3 regions of the Pedobacter sp. KH_004 genome follow, and region 3 is predicted to be linked to each of the others. Evidence: riboswitches for the same ligand, from Rfam matches in the RefSeq annotation. Region 3 holds a riboswitch; each other region holds the start of a gene.

Region 1 (3,174 bases), 230 kb from region 3:
TTTGCAGTTAAAGCATGGCAAACCCAAATTACATTGTCTTTTTTTGTATTTAATTTTCCATAAGTTTGATAAGCGATTTGCAGGTTTCGAATTTTCTTGCCGCTTTCTAACTTAAACTGTTTGGGATAACTATAAACCCCAACCTCTGAAGAGGTCTTTGAACTTCTATCGGTCATATTATTGACTGTAAATTTTTAAACATGTTTTGTTGCAACCCTTTTAAGGGATGGATAGTATTAGGCTTGTAAACTTTCAGTAGTTGCGTGAGCGCTGATAGTAGCAAAAGCCTGCTCAAAATCTGCTTTAATGTCATCGATATGCTCAATACCAACTGAAACCCTCAACGCATTTGGTTTTACACCTGCAGCTAATTGTTCTGTTTCACTTAGTTGTTGATGTGTGGTTGCCGAAGGCTGAATAATCAGCGTTTTAGCATCGCCAACATTTGCCAAGTGAGAAACCAGTTTTAGCTGATCTATAACTTGAGTTGCGTTTTCCTTGGTGCCATTTAACTCGAAAGATAAAACACCACCGAAACCATTGCTCAAATATTTTTTTGCCAGATTATTGTATTTGCTGCTCGCTAAACCTGGATAATGAACTTCTTTAACAAGCGGATGATTTTCTAACCAGGTGGCCAACTCCAAGGCATTATCTACATGGCGTTGTACACGAAGAGATAACGTTTCCAAACCTTGCAATAAAAGGAATGAATTGAAAGGCGAAAGGGCGGGACCCAAATCTCTTAAACCCTCAACCCGAGCACGAATGATGAATTGAATGTTACCAAATGGGCCGCCGATGCCAAAAACATCATTAAAAACCAATCCATGATAGCCTTCGGATGGTTCGGTGAACTGCGGGAATTTTCCGTTGCCCCAATTATAATTTCCACCATCAACAATTACGCCTCCAATGCTGGTTCCATGTCCGCCAATCCATTTTGTTGCAGATTCTACCACGATATTAGCGCCATGTTCCAAAGGTTTAAATAAATAACCTCCAGCACCAAAAGTATTGTCCACGATGAAAGGAAGATCGTATTTCTTCGCAATTGCTGCAATCTTCTCAAAATCAGGAATGCTGAAAGCCGGATTTCCAATGGTTTCTAAGTAGATCGCTTTTGTTTTCTCTGTTATCTTTTGCTCAAATTCTTCAGGCACATCTGGATTTGCAAAATCTACATGTATGCCCAGGCGTTTGAAAGCCACCTTAAATTGATTGTAAGTTCCTCCGTAAATATGTGTTGAGGAAACAATGCTATCTCCCGCTTCTAAAATATTATGCAATGCAATAAACTGCGCCGCCTGACCAGATGCTGTGGCTAACGCTGCAACGCCGCCTTCCAACGCCGCAATTCTTTTTTCAAAAACATCAGTCGTTGGGTTCATCAAACGCGTATAAATGTTGCCAAATTCTTTTAAGGCGAAAAGATTAGCGCCATGTTCGGCATTTTTAAATCCATAAGACGTAGTTTGATAAATTGGAACTGCTCTTGATCCTGTAGTTGGGTCTATTTCCTGGCCAGCGTGTAACTGTAGTGTTTCAAATTTATATGAAGTTGACATAATTCTAAATGATTGATTAAATGAATGTTGAAGATTGATTTCAAGCTTATGGTTATAAAATTTATCACCATAAATCAAGATAATTTTCTAGGGCGTATCCCGATCTATCGGGACCTTCCAATTTGAAAAAGAAACAAAGGAGGAAGATTTTTTAAATTACTGTATGCAACAGCACATACAAGTAGTCGCCCGCATATCACAACAAATCAATGAAATAGAAGAGTTCTCTACCTGATTGAGGTTTAGCTTAGGTTCGCCTTGCGATTGAAGATTTAGTATTTTCATCAGTTATAATTTATATCTCCAAATAACACCATGTTACTTGGTCAGGAATTGGCACCTTCTCTTTCTGAGGGTTGCCAGTGGGTCACGGAGCCAGTCTCTCGCCACTTCTTTATAAATCAATCCGATTAAAGATTGACTTTTATTCAGTTGTTAACCAAATAATATTTCAAATATCTAATTTAATTTCGAAACAACAAAATTAAATTCTGATAATTTGTTAAGTACTTGTGAATCATACACGTAATTTTAAATTGAAATCATAAAATAAACTTAACCTTAAAAATTTTATTTTTGTGATACCTATCTAATCATGATGAAAAAAATAAAATCTATTTCCTTAGTACTGCTAATTGCAATATCAGGATTAACAGCTCAGGCACAATTTGGGGGATTAAAAGACAAACTATTAAAAGTTGGAACGTCTCAAGGTGCTAAAGCTCTTGGTGTTGATAAATTTTTAAAGCAACCCGCTGCTATTACTACAGCATTTGAAGATGTAAACAGAGCGGGTGAAAAAATGCCTGATTTTAATGCCAAGGCTAAATTTCAGCCGCTATATTTATTGCCTAAAAACCCTGATGGCGGTTTCGTATTATGTGAAGGGTTTTATGAAATGACCAATAAGAGCTACTGTTTAAAAGCTGGAACTTTTGCACCTTCGAAAGGGGATGGCTATATGTTTGCTCCTGTTTTGGGTCCGAAAGAAGAGATTGTGGTTTCAATTTTAAAGAGCGCCGAGAAACATCCAGAGGTGGAACAGCATGATATTCAAATTTTGCTTTGGACGATTATTGCCAGAACAAAATTTGCAGATTATGCAGGAACAGTAAAGCTAACAGCATTAAAACTTTTAACGCCGAAACAATTGACCCAACTGGAAGGCGGCGCCTTAGGTATTTTACCTTTCGATGTTATGGAAAAAGCTAAAGATCAGCTTCCCTCAGGGATTAAAGCTGTTTTCGAGGCTGAAAACAATATCCGTCAGTTGGTTTCTTCTGGCAACTATACCTATGCCGATATGGAAAAATACGCCATTATTGCAGGTATGGCGCCAACAAGGGCCGATGTACCAAGTGGCATTTGGACAAAACATCCTGACGGTTATTACGTTCGTTATTTTCCATCTGGTTATTCGGTTACTAAAGTTCAGGTTTATGTGCCGAAGGAGTTGTTGGCGAATGGAAACAAAATTGTTTATGATGCTGCCGGCGATATTGCTTGTCCTGCAAATACTGGTTCCCAGCGGTTGGCCCAAACAAACGAGCCATTAGAGCCAAATTATTCTACGAAATTGGTAACGATTTGTAATCCTAAATAGATT
Region 2 (3,174 bases), 2.2 Mb from region 3:
GGAGGAGCTTTTGATAATCTGCCTTGGCGTACACTTAAACCGCTACAGTTCTTTAAAAAAGTTGAAGAACTGCTGACAAAAAGATTAAACTAAATTGTTATTTTTAAAATTATTTAAATACGCAAAATTAAAATGGAACAACAAAATTATAATTATCAAACCGATAGTGTCTTTGTACAGGAAAACTCTGTATCGAAAAAGTTTTTTGCAAACGTATTCCTGTGGATGTTTGTAGCGTTGGCTTTATCAACTCTATCTGCTTTTTATATTTCAAACACGGAGTCGGCATTAAGATCTTTAATAGACTTTGAAACTGGAAGAAGAACTGCGTTAGGTTATGTGGCCATGTTTGCGCCACTTGGGCTAGTTTTAGTAATGGGAGCTGGCTTTTCGAGACTATCTTATGGCGCCTTGTTAGGTGTGTTTGTGCTGTTTTCTGTGCTGCTGGGCGTAAGTTTGAGTTTCATTCTCTTAATTTACACTGGCACATCGATTATAACTTGTTTTGCTGCCGCCGCAGGTATTTTTGGTATAATGGCTGTAATGGGCTATACAACAAATATAGATTTGAGTAAGTTTGGCCCAATTTTAATGGTTGGTGTTGCCGGTTTATTTATAGCCAGTATTGCAAACATGTTTATCAAAAGCGAACAGTTTAGCTTAATTATGGCATTTGTTGGTATAGCTGTTTTTACAGCACTTACTGCATACGATGTTCAAAAAATTAAAAGAATTGGAATGGGAATTGAAGAAAGCGGAGAATCAATTCCATCTGCTGATACAAAGAAATTAGCTATAATGGCAGCTTTATCGCTATACCTTGATTTTATTAATATCTTCCTTTTCTTGCTACGTATTTTCGGAAGTAGAAAATAATGAGCAAGTTTTTGGTAATCATGTTTTTCATTTTAGTTGGCGGCATAATTGAGGCAATTACTGTAACTTATATTACAGATCATGTATTTTTTAGTTGTTTGCCTAGTGCATTTTGGATGGGATATTTGATTACCTACTACAACAAAAGATTTATAAAAAGAGAGGTTGTTTAAAGCCCTCATACAAAACAATATTCTTAAGGCTGTGCAAATTTGCATGGCCTTTGTAATTTTATTTGGTAGCGGAGCGATAATTTTTGGAATTGATGTTGCTTTGTTGCATTTTTGTACGCTTATTAAGAAAGACGGAGGGATTAGACCCAACGAAGTCTTAGCAACCTGTAACCTACAAGGTGCTAAATTCTATTCTGCAACTGGCAGAAACAGATAAGTTTAGGATTACGATTCTCGTACCAACTTTTTAAATAAGCTTTTTGAGATTTTAGATTATAGATGTGAGATTTGAGACTTGGTACGCAAGACTGAATTTCTCATAGCTCACATCTCCAATCTCACATCTAACTACAGAATGAGCATAAGAGAAGAATTAGAAAAGCGTATTTTGGTAATTGATGGTGCGATGGGTACCATGATTCAACGTTATACTTTAACTGAAGAGGATTTTAGAGGGGAACGTTTTAAAAATCATCCATGTGATGTAAAAGGCAATAACGATTTGCTCAACATCACTCGGCCTGATATTATTAAAGCCATACATCTTGAATATTTAGCCGCTGGTGCGGATATTATTGAAACCAATACCTTCAGTACACAAAGAATTTCTATGGCTGATTACCAGATGGAAGATCTTTCTTATGAGTTAAGCTTTGAAGGTGCGAAGGTGGCAAAAGAGGCTGCTACTGAATTTATGGCTGCTAATCCTGATCGGAAATGTTTTGTTGCAGGCGCAATCGGGCCAACCAACAGAACCCTTTCTATGTCACCAAATGTAAACGACCCAGGTTTTAGGGCGGTTTATTTTGACGAACTTGAAGCGGCATATTATGAACAGGTTCGCGGTTTGGTAGATGGAGGTTCTGATGTGCTTCTCATCGAAACCATCTTCGATACACTAAACGCAAAAGTGGCCATTGTGGCCATCAAAAAATATGAGGAAGTAATCGGTCGTAAGCTCGAAATTATGATTTCGGGAACCATTACCGACGCTTCTGGAAGAACGCTTTCCGGTCAAACAGCAGAAGCTTTCTTAAATTCGGTGATGCATGCAAAACCTTTGAGTATTGGTTTTAACTGCGCTTTAGGGGCTAAAGAAATGCGTCCGCACATCGAAGAACTGGCTACAAAAGCGGGATGTTATGTTTCTGCTTACCCAAATGCCGGCCTCCCGAATGAGTTTGGTGCTTATGATGAACAACCGCACGAAACGGCTCATCTGGTCGACGATTTTATTAAATCTGGATTTGTAAATATTGTGGGTGGCTGTTGCGGCACCACTCCTGATCATATTGGCTGCATTGCAAAGAATGCTAAAAAAGCTTCGCCACGGAAATTGCCAACCATTGAGCCTTTTATGCGATTGAGTGGATTGGAGCCTGTAACGATAACGCCAGAGAGTATTTTTGTAAACGTTGGCGAAAGGACAAACATCACCGGATCTCCAAAATTCTCGAAGTTAATTTTAGGTGGCGACTACGAAGCGGCCTTAGCTGTGGCCCTACAACAGGTAGAAGGTGGAGCGCAGATTATTGATGTGAACATGGATGAGGGCATGCTCGATTCTGAAGCTGCGATGACGAAGTTTTTGAATCTGATTGCCTCCGAACCGGATATCGCCAAATTGCCTATCATGGTCGATTCCTCTAAGTGGTCGGTGATAGAAAATGGATTGAAGTGTTTGCAAGGGAAAGGTATCGTTAATTCTATTTCACTTAAAGAAGGCGAAGATAAATTCCGTGAAAGCGCCCGCAAAATTATGCAATATGGCGCTGCCGTTGTTGTAATGGCTTTTGATGAACAAGGCCAGGCCGATAACTACGAGCGTAGAAAAGAGATTTGTAAACGAAGCTACGATATTCTTGTACATGAAATCGGTTTTCCTCCAGAAGACATTATTTTCGATCCGAATATCCTTACCGTAGCCACAGGTTTAGAAGAACACAATAACTACGCGGTCGATTTTATTAATGCGACCCGTTGGATCAAAGAAAACCTACCACATGCAAAAGTAAGTGGGGGTGTATCAAATATTTCCTTTTCATTTAGAGGAAATAATGTTGTTCGCGAAGCGATGCACTCTGCATTTCTTTACCATGCCATTCAGGCCGGGTTAGATATGGGG
Region 3 (3,174 bases):
GAGCCAAAGGGAGTTCCATTGGTACCATATGCAATCTTGATCTTACGACGATCATTATAATAGTCTGTTCCCGAACGGAAGTTAAAGTTAAGACCGTCAGTAATTTTATAATTCAGGCCAATGTTTCCGATAATCCTGTTCCGGTTTTGGGATACTGTATTTTCATAGGCCACCCAGTACGGATTACTGTAGTAACTGTTGTTCCAGTTGAAAGTGTTTCCGTTTTCATCCCGGTAGTTTTTCAATTGATTAATGTCTACCTGTCTGCCAAACCAGGTAAACTGAAGCATGGTACTGGTCGACCTGGAACCGCCTGTTCCTGGTAAGTTGTCAGAACCAAGTTTACTGTAATTTGCATTTGCTGTTAGAGTTAGCTTTGGCGTAATCCGTAGGGTGGTGTTCAGAGCAAACGAATTTTTATCCTGCCCGGAGTTAGGCACCACACCAACCTGTTTTAGATTGTTGTAGGATAATCGGTAATCAAATTTCTCTCCTGCATCTTCAACGGCAATGCCATTGGAAAGAGAATAACCAGTTTCAAAAAAATCACGAACATTATCTGGATTGGCTACAAATGGAACGGCTACTCCTTTTGAAAAAAACTGGGGAATCAGCCTGCCATCCATTCTCGGGCCCCAGCTTTCATCAACACCGTCATTCGTTCCGGCACCCTTGCCATCTACATAGCTAAACTTGCCTTCTGATCCCTGACCAAAAACATCCTGGTACTTTGGCAGTGTAAGTAAACTTTCAATAACCCCATTGGAGTTAAAACTGACCCCCAAACCCTTTTTCGATTTTCCGGATTTTGTTTTGATAATAACTACTCCGGCCGCTGCCCTTGAGCCGTACAAAGCCGCTGCGTTAGGGCCTTTAAGCACACTGATCGATTCTATATCATTTGGATTGATATCGGAAATTGTATTTGCGTAATCTCTCGCGCCAGCGGAATTGAGCTGCGAATTATCCACGGGTATACCATCCACTACAAAAAGTGGTTGGTTATTGCCAGAAATAGAAGTCTCTCCTCTAATCACTATGCGGGAAGAACCCATATCGCCCTGGCTATTGGTCACCCTCACGCCGGCAACCTTACCCGCCAGCGCATTTACCAGGTTGCTTTCCCTCGCTTCAGTCAAGCTCTCACCTTTGAGCTCCTGTACGGCATAACCGAGCGATTTTTTTTGTCTCGAGATACCCAGAGCGGTAACCACAACTTCATCCAAAGCATTATCCGCATCATTTAAAACTACGTTGAGCACCTGTGTATCGCCAGATACTTCCACTTCTTTAGTGGCGAAGCCGATATAAGAAAATACCAATGTGCTTTTGCCAGTTACCGTAATGGTAAAACTGCCGGCACCATTACTTGTTACTGCCTGTTTGGTACCTTTTACAAAAATGGAAACACCGGGCAGAGTTTCTCCTGATGAACTTTTAACCGTGCCTGATATGGAGATGTTTTGTGCACGTACGAATGGGGAAAGCAATAGCAGAAATAATATTGCCGGAAGCTTAATCTTGTTGAACATAATAGATATTGTTGATGATTAATTAAGGGATGATGTCGCGAAATTTAGGCAAAGCTCTTCCACTCCGCTTTTGACGAATTTTTAACACACTGATAATGAAAATTTAAGTTTTTGTGGTATTTGCTGACTTTAGTCTATACAAATACCCGTTCGCATTCGGTCTCTTTTATTTAGGTTTGAAATGAATGCGTAAATTGATTTTTGCTCGTTAGTTTTTTCCATTTAATTTATTTTTCTGATAGATCAACACTTATCAATTGTAGCAATCCGCTTATAAAAAAAGCACTCCTATAAATCAGGAGTGCTCTCATATTCATCAACAATGATTTGGCCTTCAACTGACTTAACTATCCCAGACTTTCCGGGATGGAATTAGCACCATACCTAAGGCTGGTTGCTAAGGTTTCACAGGGCCATTCCCTCCACCTTTCTTGATAAGTATTTTAAAATAACTGGCGCAAAGATAATAGAAAAATCATATTGTCTAGTAATTCTATAGATTTTGTTGAAATATTTTTTTCTTAAGGCTAATCATGCCTACATTTGCGCTGTTAATTGATCAACATCCCATGAAAATAAAATATATTTTAATAGTTGTAGCGGGACTTTTCCTACAGAATACATCAGCGCAATCAAAAAATGAAATCAAAAGCAATAGTGTCGGATCTCCGAAATCTTTTCAGGCAGATGGAATCTGGAGAGGTGTCTTTAATCTCAAACCCGGTGTTGAAGTACCATTTAATTTTGAAATTAAAAATAGAAACGGTGATCAACCCTTTCTCAGCTTTTTAAATGCCGATGAGCGCTTCGACGGGGGAGTTGTAAAAAGGAAAGGAGATTCATTGTTGATTAACCTGGATCAGTTCGACAATGTTCTTGCTTTTAAAATCCAGAAAGATTCACTTGTCGGCGTATTGAAGAGACAGGATGGATCTGGAAAACCACTGCCCGTGTATGCCAGTAAAGCAAAGCAATATCGTTTTGCAACCAGTGGTCAGGCACCAGATGCAGATTTTTCTGGAAAATACGATATTGTTTTTCAGTCACAGAATGGCAAAAGTGAAAATGCGGTAGGACTTTTTAAGCAGGCCGGAAATAAAATTACAGGTACATTTCTCCGCATTACCGGCGATTCCCGCTATCTTGAAGGCAGTGTTGAAGGAAACCATTTTTACCTTTCCGGTTTCATCGGTTCGAGTCCTGCTTACTACAAAGGCACATTTTCAAAAGACGGTAAAATTGTGGGAGAAGTAGTGAGTGCAAGGGGGAATACGCCCTTCACCGGAACTCAAAATCAAAATGCGGCTCTCCCGGATGCGACCAAATTAACTTTTTTAAAAGAAGGGTATAAAACGCTCGACTTTTCGCTTCCGGATGTTAATGGAAAGAAGATCTCGTTAAAGGATGAGAAATTTAAAAATAAAGTTGTGATCCTGACGATTACCGGAACCTGGTGCCCTAATTGTGTAGATGAGGCAGCATTCATCGCTCCATGGTACAAGGAAAATCGCAGTCGTGGCGTTGAAGTTATTGGCATTCATTATGAGCGGCAATTGGATTCGGCTTATGTAATAAAAGCATTAGGAAGATTCCGCGATAAGTTCGGCATTGAATATGATCAGGTGATTGCTGGCAAACCGGA

Evidence for each region. Region 3 has a riboswitch for S-adenosylmethionine ahead of AC3ITD_RS08175 (SusC/RagA family TonB-linked outer membrane protein). Riboswitches for the same ligand answer to the same signal wherever they lie in the genome.
Region 1: it holds a riboswitch for S-adenosylmethionine, as region 3 does, so the genes downstream of both, AC3ITD_RS07030 (O-acetylhomoserine aminocarboxypropyltransferase/cysteine synthase family protein) here and AC3ITD_RS08175 (SusC/RagA family TonB-linked outer membrane protein) in region 3, are expected to answer to the same signal.
Region 2: it holds a riboswitch for S-adenosylmethionine, as region 3 does, so the genes downstream of both, metH (methionine synthase) here and AC3ITD_RS08175 (SusC/RagA family TonB-linked outer membrane protein) in region 3, are expected to answer to the same signal.

What each region holds. Positions count from the first base shown of each region.
Region 1 covers NZ_CM174519.1:1,674,658-1,677,831, forward strand. Annotated here, with positions in the region: gene AC3ITD_RS07025 (homoserine O-acetyltransferase family protein) at 1-176, opposite strand, end outside; gene AC3ITD_RS07030 (O-acetylhomoserine aminocarboxypropyltransferase/cysteine synthase family protein) at 237-1,568, opposite strand; SAM riboswitch class I at 1,861-1,971, opposite strand; gene AC3ITD_RS07035 (hypothetical protein) at 2,164-3,171, shown strand.
Region 2 covers NZ_CM174519.1:5,204,277-5,207,450, forward strand. Annotated here, with positions in the region: gene AC3ITD_RS22445 (hypothetical protein) at 1-93, shown strand, start outside; gene AC3ITD_RS22450 (Bax inhibitor-1/YccA family protein) at 133-876, shown strand; SAM riboswitch class I at 1,166-1,269, shown strand; gene metH (methionine synthase) at 1,405-3,174, shown strand, end outside.
Region 3 covers NZ_CM174519.1:1,906,429-1,909,602, reverse strand. Annotated here, with positions in the region: gene AC3ITD_RS08175 (SusC/RagA family TonB-linked outer membrane protein) at 1-1,532, opposite strand, end outside; SAM riboswitch class I at 1,873-1,973, opposite strand; gene AC3ITD_RS08170 (peroxiredoxin family protein) at 2,066-3,174, shown strand, end outside.